Linked DNA regions of Vallitalea longa. The protein of the gene in region 1 binds, or shares a complex with, the protein of each later gene. Links are inferred from orthologs where the notes say so. Each region holds a gene or a part of one and is shown in the gene's direction. Other genes may lie near its edges.

Region 1 (9,470 bases):
AAGAGAGTACTTTGGAGAAACTAATGAAATAGTTAACAAGAAAGTATTAAAAGCTATAGAACATGGTTTAATACCTATCATCTGTTGTGGTGAAACATTAGAACAGAGAGAACAAGGTATTACAGTTGATCTTATCAGAACTCAAATAAAAGTAGCGTTAAAAGATGTTGCAAAAGAAGATGCTAAAAATGTAGTTTTAGCTTACGAACCAATATGGGCAATAGGAACTGGAAAGACTGCTACATCACAACAAGCTGAAGAAGTATGTGCTGCTATACGTCAAGTAGTAAAAGAAGTATATGACGAAGAAGTAGCTAATGCAGTAAGGATTCAATATGGCGGAAGTGTTAATGCAGGTAATGCAAAAGAACTGTTCGCTATGGAAGATATTGATGGTGGATTAGTTGGTGGAGCAAGCTTAAAAGCTGATTTTGGTAAAGTAGTTAATTATAAATAATAATGATTATCATATAAGGTTATGAATTTATTCATAACCTTCAAGTATATTACTAGGGTAATTGATTCGATATATGTAAAGGAGTTATAAAATGGCAAAAAAACCAACAGTATTAATGATATTAGATGGATTTGGACTAAATGAAAAGACTGAAGCTAATGGGGTAAAACTAGCAAATACACCTATCATCGATAAGATAATGAAAACTTATCCATGCGTTGAAGGTTTTGCAAGTGGACTAGATGTTGGATTACCTCATGGACAGATGGGTAACTCTGAAGTAGGACATCTTAATATTGGTGCTGGTAGAATAGTATATCAGGAACTTACAAGAATCACTAAAGATATTGAAGACGGAAGATTCTTTGAAAATGAAGCTCTATTAGCAGCAATCAGTAATTGCAAAGAAAATAACTCAGCATTACATTTATATGGTTTATTATCAGATGGAGGAGTACACTCTCACAATAAACACTTATATGCTTTGTTAAAATTAGCTAAACAACATAATCTTGAAAAAGTATTTGTGCATGCGTTTTTAGATGGTAGAGATACACCTCCAGCTTCAGGTAAAGATTATATTGAAGAGTTAGAAGAAAAAATGAGAGAAATCGGTGTTGGTAAGATAGCGACTGTAATGGGACGTTACTATTCTATGGATAGAGATAATCGTTGGGAAAGAGAAAAACTTGCTTATGATGCTATGGTTAAAGGTGAAGGGAAATTCGCAAAAAGTGCCCAAGCAGCTGTACAAGGATCATATCAAGATGAAGTATATGATGAATTCGTCCTACCAACAGTTGTTACGTCAGAAGGTGAACCTACTGGACTTATTAAAGAGAACGATTCAATAATATGTTTTAACTTCCGACCTGACAGAGCTAGACAGATTACAAGAGCTTTTTGTGATGAGAAATTTGATAAATTCGATAGAGAATTCTTTAAATTAACATATGTTTGTTTTACAGATTATGATGTAACCATACCTAATAAGATTGTAGCTTTCCATAAAGTTATGCTTCAAAATACATTAGGAGAGTATATTTCTAATAAAGGCTTAAAGCAACTTAGATTAGCTGAAACAGAAAAATACGCTCATGTAACATTCTTCTTCAATGGTGGTATCGAAGAACCTTATAAAGGCGAAGATAGAATATTAGTACCATCACCAAAAGTTGCAACATATGATTTACAACCTGAAATGAGTGCAGTAGAAGTATGTGATAATCTTGTGAATTCTATCAAGAGCAATAAATATGACCTTATAATAATCAATTTCGCTAATCCAGATATGGTTGGTCATACTGGAATAGAAAAAGCAGTAATCAAGGCAGTAGAGACTGTAGATACATGTGTTGGAAGAACACTTGATGCTTTACTTGAAGTAGATGGTCAAATGTTTATCTGTGCCGATCACGGAAACTCAGAACAATTAGTTGATTATAAAACAGGACAGCCATTTACTGCTCATACAACTAATCCAGTTCCATTTATCTTAGTTAACTATAAAGAGAATGTTACACTACGAGAAGGTGGAAAATTAGCTGATATCGCACCTACGTTACTAGAATTGATGGAAGTTGAAAAACCAGCTGAAATGACGGGTGAATCTTTATTAAAAAATAAATAGCCTTAACTACTTTAAAAGTATTAATAAGATATTATTATGGGTAAAATAATGTATAAGATTTATCTTATGAGAGATAATATATGTTGACTTAATTTTTTATCTTATAGGAAGGTACTACTTTTTTAGCATATGAAATAGAAGCGTTTTCATATGCGTCAAGGAAATTTTCCTAACGATAAATTCGCTTGCGGAACGAGGCATAGCCTCTTTTGTTCTCTGGATATTATCATATATTGAATGTTTACCTTTAACTAATATATTTTTTAATAGATATTGAAAGGAGAAAAAGTATGAAAAGTTTTGTAGAAATTATTGATGTTTATGCAAGAGAAATACTTGACTCAAGAGCTAACCCAACAGTAGAAGTAGAAGTAGTGACAGAAGATGGATATTTAGGACGAGCAGCAGTACCTTCAGGAGCATCAACAGGAGCTTTTGAGGCAGTTGAACTTAGAGATGGTGGCGACCGCTACATGGGTAAAGGTGTAGAAAACGCAGTAGATAATGTTAATAACATTATTGCAGAAGAAATAATAGGAATGAATGCATTAGACCAAGTTAGAATTGACAAGAAATTAATAGAACTAGATGGAACTGATAATAAAGGTAAATTAGGAGCTAATGCTATACTTGGAGTTTCAATGGCAGTTGCAAAAGCAGCAGCAGAAGCTGTCGGTGTTTCATTATATCAATATTTAGGTGGATTCAATGCAAAAGTTATGCCTGTACCAATGATGAACATTCTAAATGGTGGAGAGCATGCAGATAATACAGTTGATATACAAGAATTCATGATTATGCCAGTAGGAGCAAAATCTTTTAAAGAAGCCTTAAGAATGTGTTCTGAAGTATATCACAATCTTAAAAAAGTTTTAAAGGAAAAAGGTCTAGCAACTAGCATTGGTGATGAAGGTGGATTTGCACCTGATTTAGCTACATCAGAAGAAGTTATACAGATTATCATGGATGCTATTGAAAGAGCTGGGTATAAACCAGGTGATGACATAAGAATTGCATTAGATGTTGCTGCATCTGAATTATATAACAAAGAAACTGGTAAGTATCACTTCCCAGGTGAAAGCAAGATGAAAGGTGAAGAAGTAATAAGAACAGCTGAAGAATTAGTTGATTATTATGAAGACCTTATCAATAAGTTCCCTATCATTTCAATAGAAGATGGTTTAGATGAAGAAGATTGGGAAGGATGGGAATTATTAACTGAAAGAGTAGGAGAAAGAATACAGTTAGTTGGTGATGATCTATTCGTAACAAATACTGATAGATTATCAAAAGGAATCGAACTAGGTGTAGCTAACTCCATCTTAATAAAAGTTAATCAAATAGGTACACTAACTGAAACATTTAATGCTATAGAGATGGCTAATAGAGCAGGTTATACAGCAGTTGTTTCACACCGTTCTGGTGAAACAGAAGACAATACTATCGCTGATATAGTTGTAGCAGCGAATGCAGGACAAATTAAGACTGGGGCACCTTGTAGATCTGACCGTGTTGCTAAATATAATCAATTATTAAGAATTGAAGAAGAATTAGAAGATGCGGCTGAATTCAGAGGACTTGATGCTTGGTTTAATTTAAAAGATAAATAAAATGTAATAGACCTCGATTATTCGAGGTCTTTATTTTATCTTATATGAAAAGTACTACTTTTTTAACATATGAAATAAGAGCGTTTTCATATGTGCTAAGGAAGCTGTACGATAATTAACTTGATTTTCTATACATAAAGAAGGTGAAATACAGTGTATAAATATGATTTACATGTACATACGAAAGAAACCAGTCCATGTGGTAATGTATCTGCAAAAGACATGATAAAAATATATAAGGAGAATGGTTATTCAGGAGTTGTTGTAACTGATCATTATAGACCTTCATTTTTTGATAATAGTGAGTATTTGACATGGGATGAAAAAATAGATGATTATCTGAAAGGATATAAATTAGCTTATAGCGAAGGTGAAAAATATGATATAGACGTGTTGTTGGGGATAGAACTTGCTTTTAAAGCAGAAGGCGATAAAACTAATGATTATCTGATATATGGTATAACAGAAGAACTATTGAGAAGTAATACTGATATTCTAGAATTAGGAATTACAGGTCTAAGTGAATTTTGCAGAGAAAATGATTTGCTATTATATCAAGCTCATCCATTAAGGAAGTATTGTTATTTGGCAGATATAACTCTTTTAGATGGAATTGAAGTACATAACGGCAATCCAAGACATGATTCACATAATAACGAAATAGAAAAAATAGCAAAAGATAATGATATGCCTATGATATCTGGTTCTGATTATCATGATCCAGGTGATGAAAATAGAGGAGGTATATTTGTTTCAACTAGAATTACAACTAATGAAGAGCTATTGGTGATATTAAAATCAAAGAATTATACTTTATTTAAAGGATAGAGATTAACACCTTGCTAGTCAAGTCTAATTTATTAATCTATTTTTCAAGAATAATATAATAGTTGAATTAATATATAGTTTGTGATAAAATACTAGTGTTAAACTTTAGGAGGTGTAACCGTGGGAGCATTAATAATAATTGTTGAGATAGTATATTTTGTTTTATGCATTGGATTGATTTCTGTAGTGCTTTTGCAAAAAGGAAAAGCAGCAGGATTATCAGGTGCGATTGGTGGAGCTGCTGAAACTTATTGGGGTAAAAACAAAGCTCGTTCTATGGAAGGAAAACTAGAAAAACTTACTAGAATTGGCGCAATACTTTTTATTGTTTTATCAATAGTATTAAGTTTACTAATCAAATACCAATAATATATATAAAGCACTTTGCAGCGAAGCAGGGTGTTTTTTTATTAATATGTTTCTATGGCTAATATTACCTAATTTACTTATTTTTAACTTGATGCAAGTAAATTTTCAGGTTGGTTTGCAGACATTTTAATTAGCTTTTAAGTGTAAAATATTAAAGTGGGAAAATTGAGAAATTATAAATGGATTGGTTTTAGATAAATAATAAAAATAGATTTAACAAATACTATAAGTAAAAATCTTGCTTAACTATATAAATAATGAAGGTTGAGTAAATTGGTTGAAAGATGAATTTTTAGTCAAGAATAAAAATAAATTAATGAAGGTGAAATATGGAGAATACAATTGAAGAAAAAAGACAAGTCATACTAGACATAATTAATCATAAAGATTATAAACCAATGAAAATTAAAGAACTAGGAATTCTATTAGGTATAAATGGAGATGCTGAAAAAAGAAATATGTTAGAAGAAGTACTTCAGGAATTAATAGCTAGTGGAAAACTCATAAAAACAAAGAGAGGTAAATACGCAAGACCTGAAGCAGTAAATATGATAGTTGGTAAGTTTATTGCGCATGCTAAAGGTTTTGGATTTGTTGAGATTGAAGGCGAAGAACAAGATATTTTCATTCCTGCTTCATACGTTAATGGTGCTTTTAATAATGATATGGTTGCTGTAAAACTCATTAAGAGAGATGCCAGAGGTAAGCGTAAAGAAGGGGAGATAATAAAAATTATCAAACGTAATGATAGTGATGTTATTGGAATGTATGATAAAAGTAGAAACTTTGGATTTGTTATTGCTGATAACAAGAAGTTCACTAAGGATATTTTTATTTCAAAAAGTAAGAGTAAAGGTGCTGTTTCTGGACATAAAGTAGTTGTTAAGATAACCGATTGGGGTAATGAAAGAAGAAATCCAGAAGGAGAAATAGTAGAGATAATAGGTCATATAAATGATCCTGGCACGGATATTCTATCTATAGTTAGAAGTTTTGAATTACCTATGCAATTTCCAGATACAGTAATGAATCAACTTGAATATATACCATCTGAAGTATTAAAAGAAGATACAGAAGGTAGATTGGACCTTAGAGATGTGCAGATGGTTACAATAGATGGAGAAGATGCAAAAGATCTTGATGATGCTATAACAATACAGAAAAATGATGATAATACATTTACTCTAGGAGTTCATATTGCGGATGTAACAAATTATGTTACAGAAGGTTCTCCTCTTGATACAGAAGCATTACGTAGAGGAACCAGCGTATATCTAGTTGATAGAGTAATACCTATGTTACCTCATAAGTTATCTAATGGGATTTGTTCATTAAATATGGGGGTAGACCGTTTAGCACTTTCTTGTATTATGGATATAGATAGTAAAGGTAATGTGATAAATCATAAGATAGCTGAGACTTTAGTTAATGTTGATAGGAGAATGACGTATACTAATGTTAAAAAAATATTAGTTGACAAAGACCCTAATGTGGTCACTGAATACAAAGATTTCATTAAGATGTTCGAGAATATGGAAGAACTGGCTTCTGTTCTTAGAGCAAAAAGGAAAAGAAGAGGTTCAATAGATTTTGATTTCCCAGAAGCTAAAGTAATTCTCAATGAAAAAGGTGAACCTATAGATATCATACCATATGACAGAAATGTGGCTACAAGAATCATTGAAGAATTTATGTTGTTAGCTAATGAGACAATAGCAGAAGATTATTACTGGCAGGAACTTCCATTTGTTTATAGAACTCATGAAGAACCAGATCCTGAAAGGGTTTCTGCACTTGCTTCTTTTATACACAATTTCGGATATAATATAAAAGGAGAGGGAGAAATACATCCAAAAGAGATTCAAAAACTTTTGATTGAAGTTGAAGGGAAACCAGAGGAGGGCATAATCAGTAGATTAGCCTTACGTTCAATGAAAAGAGCTTGCTATACTGTAACAGGTGATGGACATTATGGTCTAGCGACTAAGTATTATACTCACTTTACTTCACCTATTAGAAGATATCCAGATTTGCAGATCCATAGAATCATCAAAGAGAATCTGAATGGTAAGATAGAAGATAAACGTATAAGACACTACAATGCTATATTACCTAATGTAACTAAACAAACTTCAGAGGCAGAAAGAACAGCTGAAGAAGCTGAAAGAGAAACAATAAAACTTAAAAAAGTTCAGTATATGGAAAAACATTTAGGTGAAAAATTTGAAGGGGTCATATCTGGTGTTACTGCATGGGGATTATATGTGGAATTACCTAATACTGTTGAAGGACTTGTTCATGTGACAACTTTAGATGACGATTATTATATCTTTGATGATCAAAAGCATATTTTTATAGGTGAGCATACAAGTAAAATATACAGAATGGGAGATACTGTTGAAATATCCGTTACTAGTGTCAATAAAATTGAAAGAACTATTGATTTTGAATTAGTCGAAGAAGAATCTAATGAAGAAGAATAGAATTTTATAAAAAATTGTTAAAAAATGTAAAATTAATATATTTATGTAATAAGTTGTACAAATTTCATCATCACATTACTTGCAATAATTATAATTTATGATATAATATATCTCACGGCAAGTAATGGTGGTGATATTATGGCAAATAACTATAAATTAATAGCACAAAACAAAAAAGCATGGCATGATTATTTTATTGAAAATACCTATGAAGCAGGAATAGTATTAATAGGTACTGAAGTAAAATCCCTTAGAATGGGCAAATGCAGTGTAAAGGAAAGTTTTATTAAGAATATTGATGGAGAGTTATTTATTTTAAATATGCATATTAGTCCTTATGAAAAAGGTAATATATTTAATAAAGATCCTCTCAGGACAAGAAAACTTTTATTGAATCGATATGAAATCAATAAGATTCAAGGTGCTGTTGCTACTAAAGGTTATACTATTGTTCCATTAAAAGTCTATTTAAAAGGTAGTTTAGTAAAAGTTGAGATTGGTATAGCAAAAGGTAAGAAGAAGTATGATAAACGCCAAGATATTGCTAAGAAAGACCAACGTCGTGAAGCAGAGAAAAAGTTTAAAGTTAGTAATTTATAATAAATTACAACAAACCCAGTTAATAATTTAAGATTAATAGCAATAAATAAGATATTTAGCATTTATTTACTATGAATCTTAATTATCATATACGGGGGTGTACTGGTTTCGACGGGGATCACAGAAGTACGAGCAGCCATTCGCAGATCACTGGGCCTGCGTCATCAACCTGGTAAATTAAATTAAACGCAGACGAAAATAATAATAATTTCGCATTTGCTGCCTAATTAGGTAGCTGTCTCACCTTAGTGTCCCGTAGCTAAGACTGAGGCACAAAGATGAACGGGCAACTTCGATTCCAAAGCTTTGAGGAAGAGAAAGATCTTATGAAGCTACTAAAGTCTACAGCCTGTCGTTAGGCGTTAGATGGAGGGAATGTTAAATTAGCGACTGTAATGGGAGATACTCGGATGGATGGATTTTCGGACAGGGGTTCGATTCCCCTCACCTCCATTAAACAAAGTTACAATTAAATCTATCAACTACATTTTAAAGATGGTTATTCTTTTTACAAAAGAGTTAACTATCTTTTTTGTATTTATATGGTTTGCCTTTAATATTCTTATGTTCTACTAGGTAGTTTTTTATTACACGCCTAGTAATTTTTGATCCATAATTAGATTTTATTTTTAATAGCATTAAAAATACGATTTATCATTATGTTAATTTCTTTTATTTTTTTATTAAATATCTCTAGATTATTGTTGGTTTCCCGGATTTTATATTGGAAATATTCAAATATATTATTAGTAAGTGTATCGATATTTTGCGTTATTTCTTTTCCAATTTGTTCAATGACTATATTATCTAAGACTTCTTTGTTTATATCTTTGTTGTTGCATTTCCGTTTGCTTTTTTAAGCACTACACTAGTATCTTATATATTCTTTATTTCCTCCCTCTATACCACTTGATCCAGTTTTTTTATTGAATTTTAATGGAATATAAGCCTTTGATAATCAATCCTTTTGGCTAGAGTTATAAATCTAAAAAAAGTATTAAATTTGACAAAAAATGTGTTTGCTGCATTGAAAGTATAAGTCAGAATAAAAAAGATGTCAAATTTAATAAAATATTGTTATTATATATTATAATAATACTTTTATATAAATTGTTATTTAATTAATTTGAATTATTCATAATTTTGTTGAAAATAAATAAAACATATGATAATATATACTATAACAAGCTTGTTCAAATATGTTTCAAAAAAATAAGGAGGATTATGATGAAAATATTTTTAAAAAATGTATTAATGAAATGCTTAGTATTGACTTTAGTTATGGGATTATCTACTACGTCTTTTGCAGGAGAAGTAATTACAAGTAATGAAACAACTAATAATAATTTTGAAATTGAAATTCAGAGGCAGAACTTAAATGATAACTCAGAAATAATTGTTATTCAAGAAAATGATGGAACTCTTAGAGCAATAAACAACACAGATGCAATGAGTAGGTCAACAGCAGTTTACTGTACAGTTAAGGTTGCTTA
Region 2 (9,556 bases), on another replicon or contig:
TTAATCCAATATGCAGATGGTGAAAAACGTTACATCCTATCACCAAACGGATTAAAAGTTGGTCATAAAGTAATGAGTGGTTCAGAAGCTGAGATTAGAATCGGTAATGCATTACAATTAAAAGACATTCCAGTTGGTTCTAGTATTCATAACATTGAAATGAAACCAGGTAAAGGTGGACAATTAGTTCGTTCTGCTGGTAATGTTGCTCAACTTATGGCAAAAGAAGGAAAATATGCTACACTTAGATTGCCATCAGGAGAAATGAGAGTAGTTCCTATACTTTGTAAAGCTACAATAGGTCAAGTTGGAAATATTGATCATGAACTTATAACAGTTGGTAAAGCTGGACGTAAACGTCATATGGGTATTCGTCCTACAGTTCGTGGTTCTGTTATGAACCCTAATGACCATCCACATGGTGGTGGAGAAGGTAGAGCTCCTATCGGTCGTCCAAGTCCAATGACACCTTGGGGTAAACCAACAATTGGTTATAAAACTAGAAAGAAAAATAAGCATTCTAATAAATATATTATAAGAAGACGTGGAAGTAATAAATAATAACCACTAAAAGGAGGTTTGAGTTAATGGCTCGTTCACTTAAAAAGGGACCTTTCGCAGATGCACACTTATTAAATAAAGTAAGAGCATTAAATGAAAAAGGCGATAAACAAGTAATTAAAACATGGTCAAGACGTTCCACTATTTTCCCTGAAATGCTAGGTCATACTATTGCAGTTCATGATGGAAGAAGACATGTGCCTGTTTATATAAGCGAAGATATGATAGGACATAAATTAGGAGAATTCGTGCTAACAAGAACTTATAGAGGTCACGGAAGAGAAGAAAAGAAATCAAAAGTACGTTAATGCAGTATGGAAGGAGGCTAATTTATAATGGCTAAAGGGCATAGAAGTCAGATAAAAAGAGAAAGAAATGCTAACAAAGATACTAGACCTAAAGCAAAAGTATCTTATGCTAGAGTATCACCAACAAAAGCTAAAATTGTTCTTGATACAATCAAAGGAAAAGATGTAGGATCAGCCGTAGGTATTTTAAATTATACACCTAGAAATGGTGCTAGAATTATAGAGAAATTATTGAAATCAGCTATAGCTAATGCGGAAAACAACAGTGGATTAGATCCAGCTAAATTATACGTTGAAGAAGCTTTTGCTAACAAGGGACCTACAATGAAGAGAATCAGACCAAGAGCACAAGGTAGAGCGTATAGAATAGAGAAGAAATCTAGTCACATCACAATCATTCTTAACGAAAGATAGATAAGGAGGGAAAGAATGGGACAAAAAGTTAACCCACATGGATTAAGAGTCGGAATTATTAAAGACTGGGATGCAAAGTGGTACGCAGAAAAAGATTTTGCAGACCTTTTAATAGAAGACAATAAATTAAGAACATATATCAAGAAGAAATTATATTCAGCTGGTGTATCTAGAATCGAAATCGAGAGAGCATCAGAAAGAGTAAAAATCAACATTCATACAGCTAAACCTGGTATCGTTATTGGTAAAGGCGGTTCATCAATTGAAAAATTAAGAACTGAATTACAAAAAATGACAGCCAGCAAAGTAATTGTTAATATAGTAGAAGTAAAAAGACCAGAAAAAGACGCTCAATTAGTAGCTGAAAACATTGCTCTTCAACTTGAAAATCGTGTTTCTTTCCGTAGAGCTATGAAACAATCAATGGGTAGAACAATGAAAGCAGGAGCAAAAGGTATCAAAGCTATCTGTTCAGGACGTTTAGGTGGAGCAGAAATGGCTCGTACAGAATCTTATAATGAGGGAACAATTCCTCTACAAACACTTCGTGCAGATATCGATTATGGATTTGCTGAAGCAAATACAGTATATGGAAAAATCGGTGTAAAGATATATATCTATAATGGCGAAGTTCTTCCTGGTCAAGTTACTAAGAAAGAAGGGAGAGGGAAGTAATGTTAATTCCAAAGAGAGTTAAACGCCGTAAACAATTTCGTGGTAACATGAAAGGTAAAGCGTTAAGAGGAAATAAAATTAACTACGGTGAATATGGTATTGTTGCATTAGAGCCTTGTTGGATAAAATCTAATCAAATAGAAGCTGCCCGTGTTGCTATGACTCGTTATATCAAACGTGGTGGTAAAGTATGGATTAAAATTTTCCCTGATAAACCAGTTACAGCAAAACCTGCTGAAACAAGAATGGGTAAAGGAAAAGGATCACCTGAATATTGGGTGGCAGTAGTAAAACCAGGCCGTGTAATGTTCGAAATTGCTGGAGTTGAAGATGAATTGGCTAAAGAAGCATTAAGACTTGCTATGCACAAGTTACCATGTAAATGTAAAATTTATTCTCGTGCAGAGCTAGAAGGCGGTGATAATTGTGAAGTCAACTAAATATATTGAAGAATTAAGAAATAAATCTGCAGCAGAACTTAATGAAGATTTAGTTACTGCAAAAAAAGAATTATTTAACCTAAGATTTCAAAATGCGACTAACCAATTAGATAATACAGGTAGAATAAAAGAGGTTAGAAGAAATATAGCTAGAATTCAAACAATTATAACTGAGCAATTAAAGGTTGCTAGATAACCTTGAAAGGAGGAGTTCAATTGGCTGAAGAAAGGAATCTACGAAAAGTTCGTGTTGGTAGAGTAGTTAGTGATAAAATGGATAAAACAGTAGTTGTAGCTGTTGAGAATAATGTAAAACATCCATTATATGGTAAAGTTGTAAAAAGAACTTACAAATTAAAAGCCCATGATGAAAAAAATGAATGCGGCATTGGCGATAGAGTACGTGTTATGGAAACAAGACCATTATCAAAAGATAAAAGATGGAGATTAATAGAAATATTAGAAAAAGCAAAATAAGTTTTGTATTTGCTGAAAGGAGGTTCATCTAATGATCCAACAAGAATCTAGACTTAAGGTTGCGGATAATACAGGTGCAAAAGAGATACTTTGCATAAGAGTATTAGGCGGATCAACTAGAAGATATGCTAACATTGGAGATGTAATAGTTGCTACTGTTAAAGATGCAACACCAGGTGGCGTTGTTAAAAAAGGTGAAGTAGTAAGAGCTGTAGTAGTTAGAACTAAAAAAGGTGCACGTCGTAAAGATGGTTCATATATCAAATTTGATCAAAATGCAGCAGTTATAATCAAAGATGATAAAACACCAAAAGGAACTCGTATTTTTGGACCTGTTGCTAGAGAGTTAAGAGAGAAAAAATACATGAAAATCCTATCATTAGCACCAGAAGTACTATAGGGAGGTGTAGTAATTGTATAAGACTAAACTTAAATCAGGTGATACTGTTAAAGTTATTTCCGGAAAAGACAAAGGAAAAGAAGGAAAGATTTTAACTGTAGATAGAAAAAATGGTAAAGTAATTGTTGAAGGCGTTAACATGGTTACAAAACATACAAAACCAAGTGCTGCTAATCAACAAGGTGGTATCATTCACCAAGAATCTGCATTAAATGCTTCAAAAGTAATGTATGTTCATAAAGGAAAACCTACAAGATTAGGTACTAAAATCGTTAAAGAAGATAGAGATGGACGTACTAAAAATGTTAGATATAGAGTAGCTAAATCAACAGGTGAAGTTATAGATTAATAGTAGAGAGGAGGCTAACTAGCGTGAGTAGAATAAAAGAAATTTACAATAATGAAATTGTAGATGCTATGATGAAAAAATTTAACTATAAAAATAAAATGGCTGTACCTAAGATAGAAAAAATAGTTATAAACATGGGCGTTGGAGAAGCTAAAGAGAATCGTAAGATCCTTGATTCTGCTGTTAGTGATTTAACAATAATTGCTGGTCAAAAGCCTGTGATTACAAAAGCTAAAAAATCTGTTGCAGCTTTCAAAGTAAGAGAAGGTATGCCAATCGGATGTAAAGTTACACTTAGAGGAAGCAGAATGTATGATTTTGCTGATCGTCTAATTAACTTAGCTCTACCAAGAGTTAGAGACTTCAGAGGTGTTAACCCTAACGCGTTTGATGGTAGAGGTAACTATGCTTTAGGTATAAAAGAGCAATTAATCTTTCCTGAGATCGAATATGATAAAGTTGATAAAGTTAGAGGTATGGATATTATCTTCGTTACTACAGCTAAGACTGATGAAGAAGCTCGTGAATTATTAACATTATTCGGAATGCCTTTTAAAAAATAATAAGGAGGGAATCGATTAAATGGCAAAAACATCAATGAAAATTAAACAACAAAGTAAGCCAAAATTTTCATCAAGAGCTTATAATCGTTGTAGAATATGTGGAAGACCTCACGGATATTTAAGAAAATATGGAATATGTAGAATCTGTTTCCGTGAATTAGCGTACAAAGGACAAATCCCAGGTGTTAAAAAAGCTAGTTGGTAAGATTTAGTAATAGGAAGGAGGCCACAAATTATGACAATGAGTGATCCAATCGCAGATATGTTAACAAGAATCCGTAATGGAAATACTGCTAAACATGATTTTGTAGATGTACCTGCTTCAAAAATGAAGCAAGCAGTTGCTGATATTTTAGTAAATGAAGGGTACGTTAAAGGATATAAATTAATAGAAGACGGTTTAATTAAAACAATCCGTGTTGAAATGAAATATGGTAGAGATAAAAATGAAAAAGTAATCGCAGGAATTAAGAAAATTTCTAAACCTGGACTTAGAGTATATGCAGGCAAAGATGAGTTACCAAAAGTTTTAGGTGGACTTGGAACTGCTATCATCTCAACTAATAAAGGAATCATTACTGATAAAGAAGCTAGAAAACAAAATGTAGGTGGAGAAGTAATTGCTTTTATTTGGTAATTATTAATCTGGAAAAATAGACTTATAAAATATAATAAAATGGATGAAGCTTTGCTTATAATAATAAGCAAAGGTATTTAATCCGAGGAGGTGCAAGCATGTCACGTATTGGTAAATTACCTGTAGAGATCCCAGCAGGAGTGGAAGTAAGTGTTACAGAGAGCAACTATGTCACTGTTAAAGGGGCAAAAGGTACTTTAGAACAACAATTACCAAAAGAAATGTTAATTTCTAAAGAAGAAAACCAAGTAGTTGTAAATAGACCAAATGATTTAAAGAAAATGAAATCATTACATGGTTTAACTAGAACTCTAGTTGCAAACATGATTGAAGGAGTAACTAAAGGTTACGAAAAGAAATTAGAGATCAATGGTGTTGGTTATAGAGCACAGAAAAAAGGAAAGAAATTAGTATTATCTTTAGGATATTCACATCCAGTTGAAATGGAAGATCCAGAAGGTCTTGAAGCAGTTGTAGAAGGACAAAATGTTATTATCGTAAAAGGAATTGACAAAGCAAGAGTAGGTCAATACGCAGCGGAAATAAGATTTAAGAGACCACCTGAGCCATACAAAGGCAAAGGAATCAAATACGCTAATGAAGTTATTAGACGTAAAGAAACTGGTAAATAGTAAAATAGTAAAGGGGTGAAATCCATGATAAAGAAAACATCACGAACTAAAGTCCGTGTTAAGAAGCATAGAAGATTACGTAATAATATTACTGGTACTTCAGAAAGACCTCGTTTAGTGGTTTTTAGAAGTGACAAACATATGTATGCGCAAGTTATTGATGACTTAACAGGTCATACTTTAGCAGCTGCTTCTACAGTAGAAAAAGACATTAAAAGTAATTTAGAAAAAACTAATAATGTAGCTGCAGCAACTCTTGTTGGAGAAACTGTTGCTAAAAGAGCTGTAGAAAAAGGTGTCAAAGAAGTAATTTTTGATAGAGGCGGATACATTTATCAAGGTAAAGTAAAAGCATTAGCAGATTCAGCAAGAGAAGCTGGATTAAAATTCTAAGTAAGGAGGTAAAAGCATGAAGCGTACAATGATTGATGCTAGTAAGCTAGATCTAAGAGAAAAAGTAGTATCAATAAGACGTGTTACTAAGGTAGTAAAGGGAGGTCGTAACTTCCGTTTTGCAGCTTTAGTAGTGGTCGGAGATGAGAATGGGCATGTAGGCGCAGGTGTAGGAAAAGCTACAGAAATTCCTGATGCTATTCGTAAAGGTATCGACGACGCTAAGAAAAGACTTATTGAAGTTCCTATAGATGAAAATGGTAGTATTCCTCACGATTTTATCGGTAAATTCGGAAGTGCTTCCGTCTTAATGAAAAGAGCACCAGAAGGAACAGGTGTTATAGCTGGTGGACCTGCTCGTGCCGTACTTGAACTTGCAGGAATTAAGAATATCAGAACAAAATCATTAGGATCAAATAATAAAAATAATGTAGTAACAGCTACTGTTGCAGGACTTGACGGACTTAAAACTCCTGAAGAAGTAGCAAAACTTCGTGGAAAATCAATTGAAGAGCTTTTAGGATAGGAGGGAACCAAGATGGCAAATAAATTAAGAATTACTTTAGTTAAATCCACAATTGGAGCCATTCCTAAACATAGAAAAACAGCAGAAGCTTTAGGCTTAACTAAACTTCATAAAACTGTTGAACAAAAAGATAATGAAGCAATTAGAGGTATGGTCAATGCTATACAACATTTAGTAAAAGTAGAAGAAGTTTAATCGGGTTAAAATAAGCAAGGAGGTGTAACAGCATGAATTTGACAGAATTAAAACCAGCAAAAGGTTCAAAGAGAGCAAGTTTCAGAAAAGGAAGAGGTCATGCTTCTGGAAACGGTAAGACTGCAGGAAGAGGACAAAATGGACAAAAATCTCGTTCAGGTGGTGGCGTAAGACTTGGATTTGAAGGGGGTCAAATGCCATTATATAGAAGACTTCCAAAAAGAGGTTTTACTTGTAGAAACTCAAAAGAAATCGTTGGAATTAATGTTGATGTCTTGAATAGATTCGAAGCAGATGCAACAGTATCTGTTGAAACTTTAATTGAACAAGGCGTTGTTAAAAATCCTAGAGACGGTGTTAAAATATTAGGCAATGGCGATTTAACTAAGAAACTTACTGTAAAAGCTAATGCATTTAGCAAAACAGCAATTGAAAAAATCGAAGCCGCTGGCGGGAAAGCAGAGGTGGTTTAGATGTTTAAAACACTTCGTGATGCATTTAAAGTACCTGATTTAAGAAAAAAGATAATATACACTATGTTAATGTTTTTTGCTATCCGTATAGGAGCACATATTAGGATACCATTAATTAATCCTGAAGTTGTTCAACAAATGTTTAATCAAGCAGATGATAGTGGCCTATTCCAAATGTTTAATGCATTTTCCGGTGGTGCGTTCAAAGATATGACATTGTTTGCTATGGGTATTACTCCATACATTACATCATCAATCATCATGAACCTTCTTACTATTGCAGTTCCAAAACTTGAAGAAATGCAAAAAGAAGGAGAAGAAGGACGTAAGAAAATTGCAAAACTTACAAGATACGGTACTATTATATTAGCTTTATTACAATCAATTGCTATTTCAATTGGACTTGGAAGAACATTATTCTACGATTATAATATAATATCAGTCATTATAGCTGTTACTGCAATGACTGCTGGTACTGCCTTCTTAATGTGGGTTGGAGAACAAATAACAGTAAAAGGTGTAGGAAATGGTATTTCATTAATTATCTTTATTAATATAATATCAAGATTACCATATGGAACTCAATCATTATATGAATATGCTACAGATGCTAACAAATTAATTCCTGTAATTATATTATTAATCATATATGTACTAATGGTTGCGTTTGTTGTATTAATACAACTTGGTGAAAGAAGAATTCCGGTTCAATATGCTAAGAGAATGCAAGGAAGAAAAGTATATGGTGGACAATCTACACATATACCATTAAAAGTAAATATGGCAGGAGTTATTCCAGTTATCTTTGCTTCATCTTTATTACAGTTTCCTGGAACAATAACAAGATTCTTTGGAGAACCTGAAGGATTTTGGGCTTCTGTAATTAATTTCCTCAATATCACTAATTGGTCCGGAGCTATTTTATATTTTGTATTGATACTATTCTTTGCTTATTTTTATACTTCAATTATATTTAATCCAATTGAAGTTGCTAATAACATGAAAAAGAATGGTGGCTTTGTTCCAGGTATCAGACCAGGAAAGCCAACTATTGATTATATGACAAATGTACTTAATAAAATAGTATTGATTGGAGCTTTAGCTTTAGCACTTATAGCTTTACTTCCAGTAATATTATCAAAAGCATTCGCTATGAATGTTACATTTGGTGGTACATCACTTATTATCGTTGTAGGTGTTGCACTTGAGACAATTAAACAAATTGAATCCCAAATGGTTATGAGACATTATAAAGGTTTTTTAAATGCATAGATGAATAGATTAAGAATGAAGTAAGAAAATAATATTCTATCTTCATTCTAAATCTAAACAACTATAATCTATGACTTGCATAAACTTTGGAGGTTATAAAATGAGATTAATTATGTTAGGTGCTCCTGGTGCTGGAAAAGGAACACAAGCAAAAAGGGTAGCAGCGAAATATAATATTCCGCACATTTCAACAGGTGATATCTTTAGAGATAATATAAAAAACAAAACTGATCTTGGAATAAAAGCTAAAGGATATATAGACAAAGGCTTATTGGTTCCAGATGAGTTGGTTGTAGATATAGTTGCTGATAGACTTTTACAAGAAGATTGTAAAGAAGGTTTCATATTAGATGGCTTTCCAAGAACAATTCCTCAAGCTGAAAGTTTAGATGAAGCACTAAAATCTATGAAGACTAAAATTAATTATGCAATCAATATTGATGTGCCTGATGAAAATATAGTAAGAAGAATGTCTGGTAGAAGGGCATGTCTAAATTGCGGTGCAACTTATCATATAAAGTATAATCCACCAAAAAAGGAAAATATTTGTGATAACTGTACGAGAGAACTGATACTTAGAGATGATGATAAAGAAGAGACAGTACTCAAAAGACTAGATGTTTATCACAAACAAACTAGTCCATTAATAGACTATTATGAAGCAAAAAATATCTTAATAACTGTTGATGGAACAGTTGACATTGATGATGTTACTAAGAGTATTGTAGAAATTTTAGGAGCGTAAGTATATGTCAATAACAATTAAAACCGACGAAGAAATAGCAATCATGAGAAAAGCAGGTAAAATAGTAGCTGAAACTCATGAATTACTAGAATCAATGATAAAACCAGGAATATCTACACTTGACCTGGATAGGGCTGCTGAAAAGTATATTCTAAGCAAAAATGCCATTCCGTCTTTTAAAAATTATAACGGTTATCCAGCTAGCATTTGTGCCTCTATTAATGAAGAGGTTGTGCATGGTATTCCATGTAAGAAAAGAATTTTAAAAGAAGGCGATATAATAAGTTTGGATATTGGAGCTTATTATAATGGGTATCACGGCGATGCTGCTAGAACACATGGTGTTGGTGAAATAAGCGAAGAAGCTAGAAACCTTATTGATGTAACTAAACAAAGCTTTTTTGAAGGTTTGAAAGTTATAAAAGAAGGTAATCATTTACATCAGATTTCATCAGCTATTCAAAACTATGTTGAAGAAAGAGGCTATTCTGTTGTT

Evidence for each region.
Region 2: the proteins of secG (region 1) and secY are in contact, whole or in part, in a crystal structure (PDB 5AWW), measured with the Thermus thermophilus proteins. The link is inferred for Vallitalea longa from one-to-one orthologs. Residues at the interface, in WP_223903268.1 of Thermus thermophilus: Tyr5, Ile9, Tyr12, Leu13, Ala16, Leu19, Val20, Val23, Leu24, Gln26, Glu27, Pro28, Gln30, Gly31, Ala32, Asp34, Leu35, Met36, Gly37, Gly38, Ser39, Ala40, Asp41, Leu42, Phe43, Ala45, Arg46, Val48, Tyr53, Thr56; in WP_096411648.1 of Thermus thermophilus: Leu14, Gln16, Arg17, Phe20, Ile34, Pro35, Pro37, Ile72, Arg108, Arg109, Asn112, Gln113, Arg116, Ile117, Ile120, Pro145, Gly146, Trp147, Phe152, Phe155, Val156, Val159, Thr160, Val162, Ala163, Gly164, Ala166, Leu167, Trp170, Glu173.

The regions. Positions count from the first base shown.
Region 1 is NZ_BRLB01000003.1:63,932-73,401, forward strand. Bases 3,418-6,269 are described here. They hold secG (preprotein translocase subunit SecG), read left to right. Parts: upstream 3,418-4,645; coding sequence 4,646-4,894; downstream 4,895-6,269. Other genes in these bases: eno (phosphopyruvate hydratase), read left to right, coding at 3,418-3,697; QMG30_RS08225 (PHP domain-containing protein), read left to right, coding at 3,851-4,525; rnr (ribonuclease R), read left to right, coding at 5,224-6,269. Also shown: tpiA (triose-phosphate isomerase), read left to right, coding at 1-457; gpmI (2,3-bisphosphoglycerate-independent phosphoglycerate mutase), read left to right, coding at 549-2,087; more of eno, read left to right, coding at 2,378-3,417; more of rnr, read left to right, coding at 6,270-7,377; SsrA-binding protein SmpB, read left to right, coding at 7,516-7,977; QMG30_RS08250 (hypothetical protein), read left to right, coding at 9,205-9,470. UniProt on the Bacillus subtilis protein: Involved in protein export. Participates in an early event of protein translocation.
Region 2 is NZ_BRLB01000001.1:1,076,084-1,085,639, reverse strand. What follows is about bases 6,242-9,179. They hold secY (preprotein translocase subunit SecY), read left to right. Parts: upstream 6,242-7,043; coding sequence 7,044-8,315; downstream 8,316-9,179. Other genes in these bases: map (type I methionyl aminopeptidase), read left to right, coding at 9,065-9,179; QMG30_RS04635 (adenylate kinase), read left to right, coding at 8,416-9,060; rplO (50S ribosomal protein L15), read left to right, coding at 6,603-7,043; rpmD (50S ribosomal protein L30), read left to right, coding at 6,388-6,570; rpsE (30S ribosomal protein S5), read left to right, coding at 6,242-6,375. Outside these bases: rplB (50S ribosomal protein L2), read left to right, coding at 1-561; rpsS (30S ribosomal protein S19), read left to right, coding at 588-869; rplV (50S ribosomal protein L22), read left to right, coding at 897-1,283; rpsC (30S ribosomal protein S3), read left to right, coding at 1,299-1,958; rplP (50S ribosomal protein L16), read left to right, coding at 1,958-2,398; rpmC (50S ribosomal protein L29), read left to right, coding at 2,385-2,594; rpsQ (30S ribosomal protein S17), read left to right, coding at 2,615-2,875; rplN (50S ribosomal protein L14), read left to right, coding at 2,907-3,275; rplX (50S ribosomal protein L24), read left to right, coding at 3,289-3,624; rplE (50S ribosomal protein L5), read left to right, coding at 3,648-4,187; QMG30_RS04675 (type Z 30S ribosomal protein S14), read left to right, coding at 4,207-4,392; rpsH (30S ribosomal protein S8), read left to right, coding at 4,423-4,824; rplF (50S ribosomal protein L6), read left to right, coding at 4,923-5,456; rplR (50S ribosomal protein L18), read left to right, coding at 5,481-5,849; more of rpsE, read left to right, coding at 5,866-6,241; more of map, read left to right, coding at 9,180-9,556. UniProt on the Bacillus subtilis protein: The central subunit of the protein translocation channel SecYEG. Consists of two halves formed by TMs 1-5 and 6-10.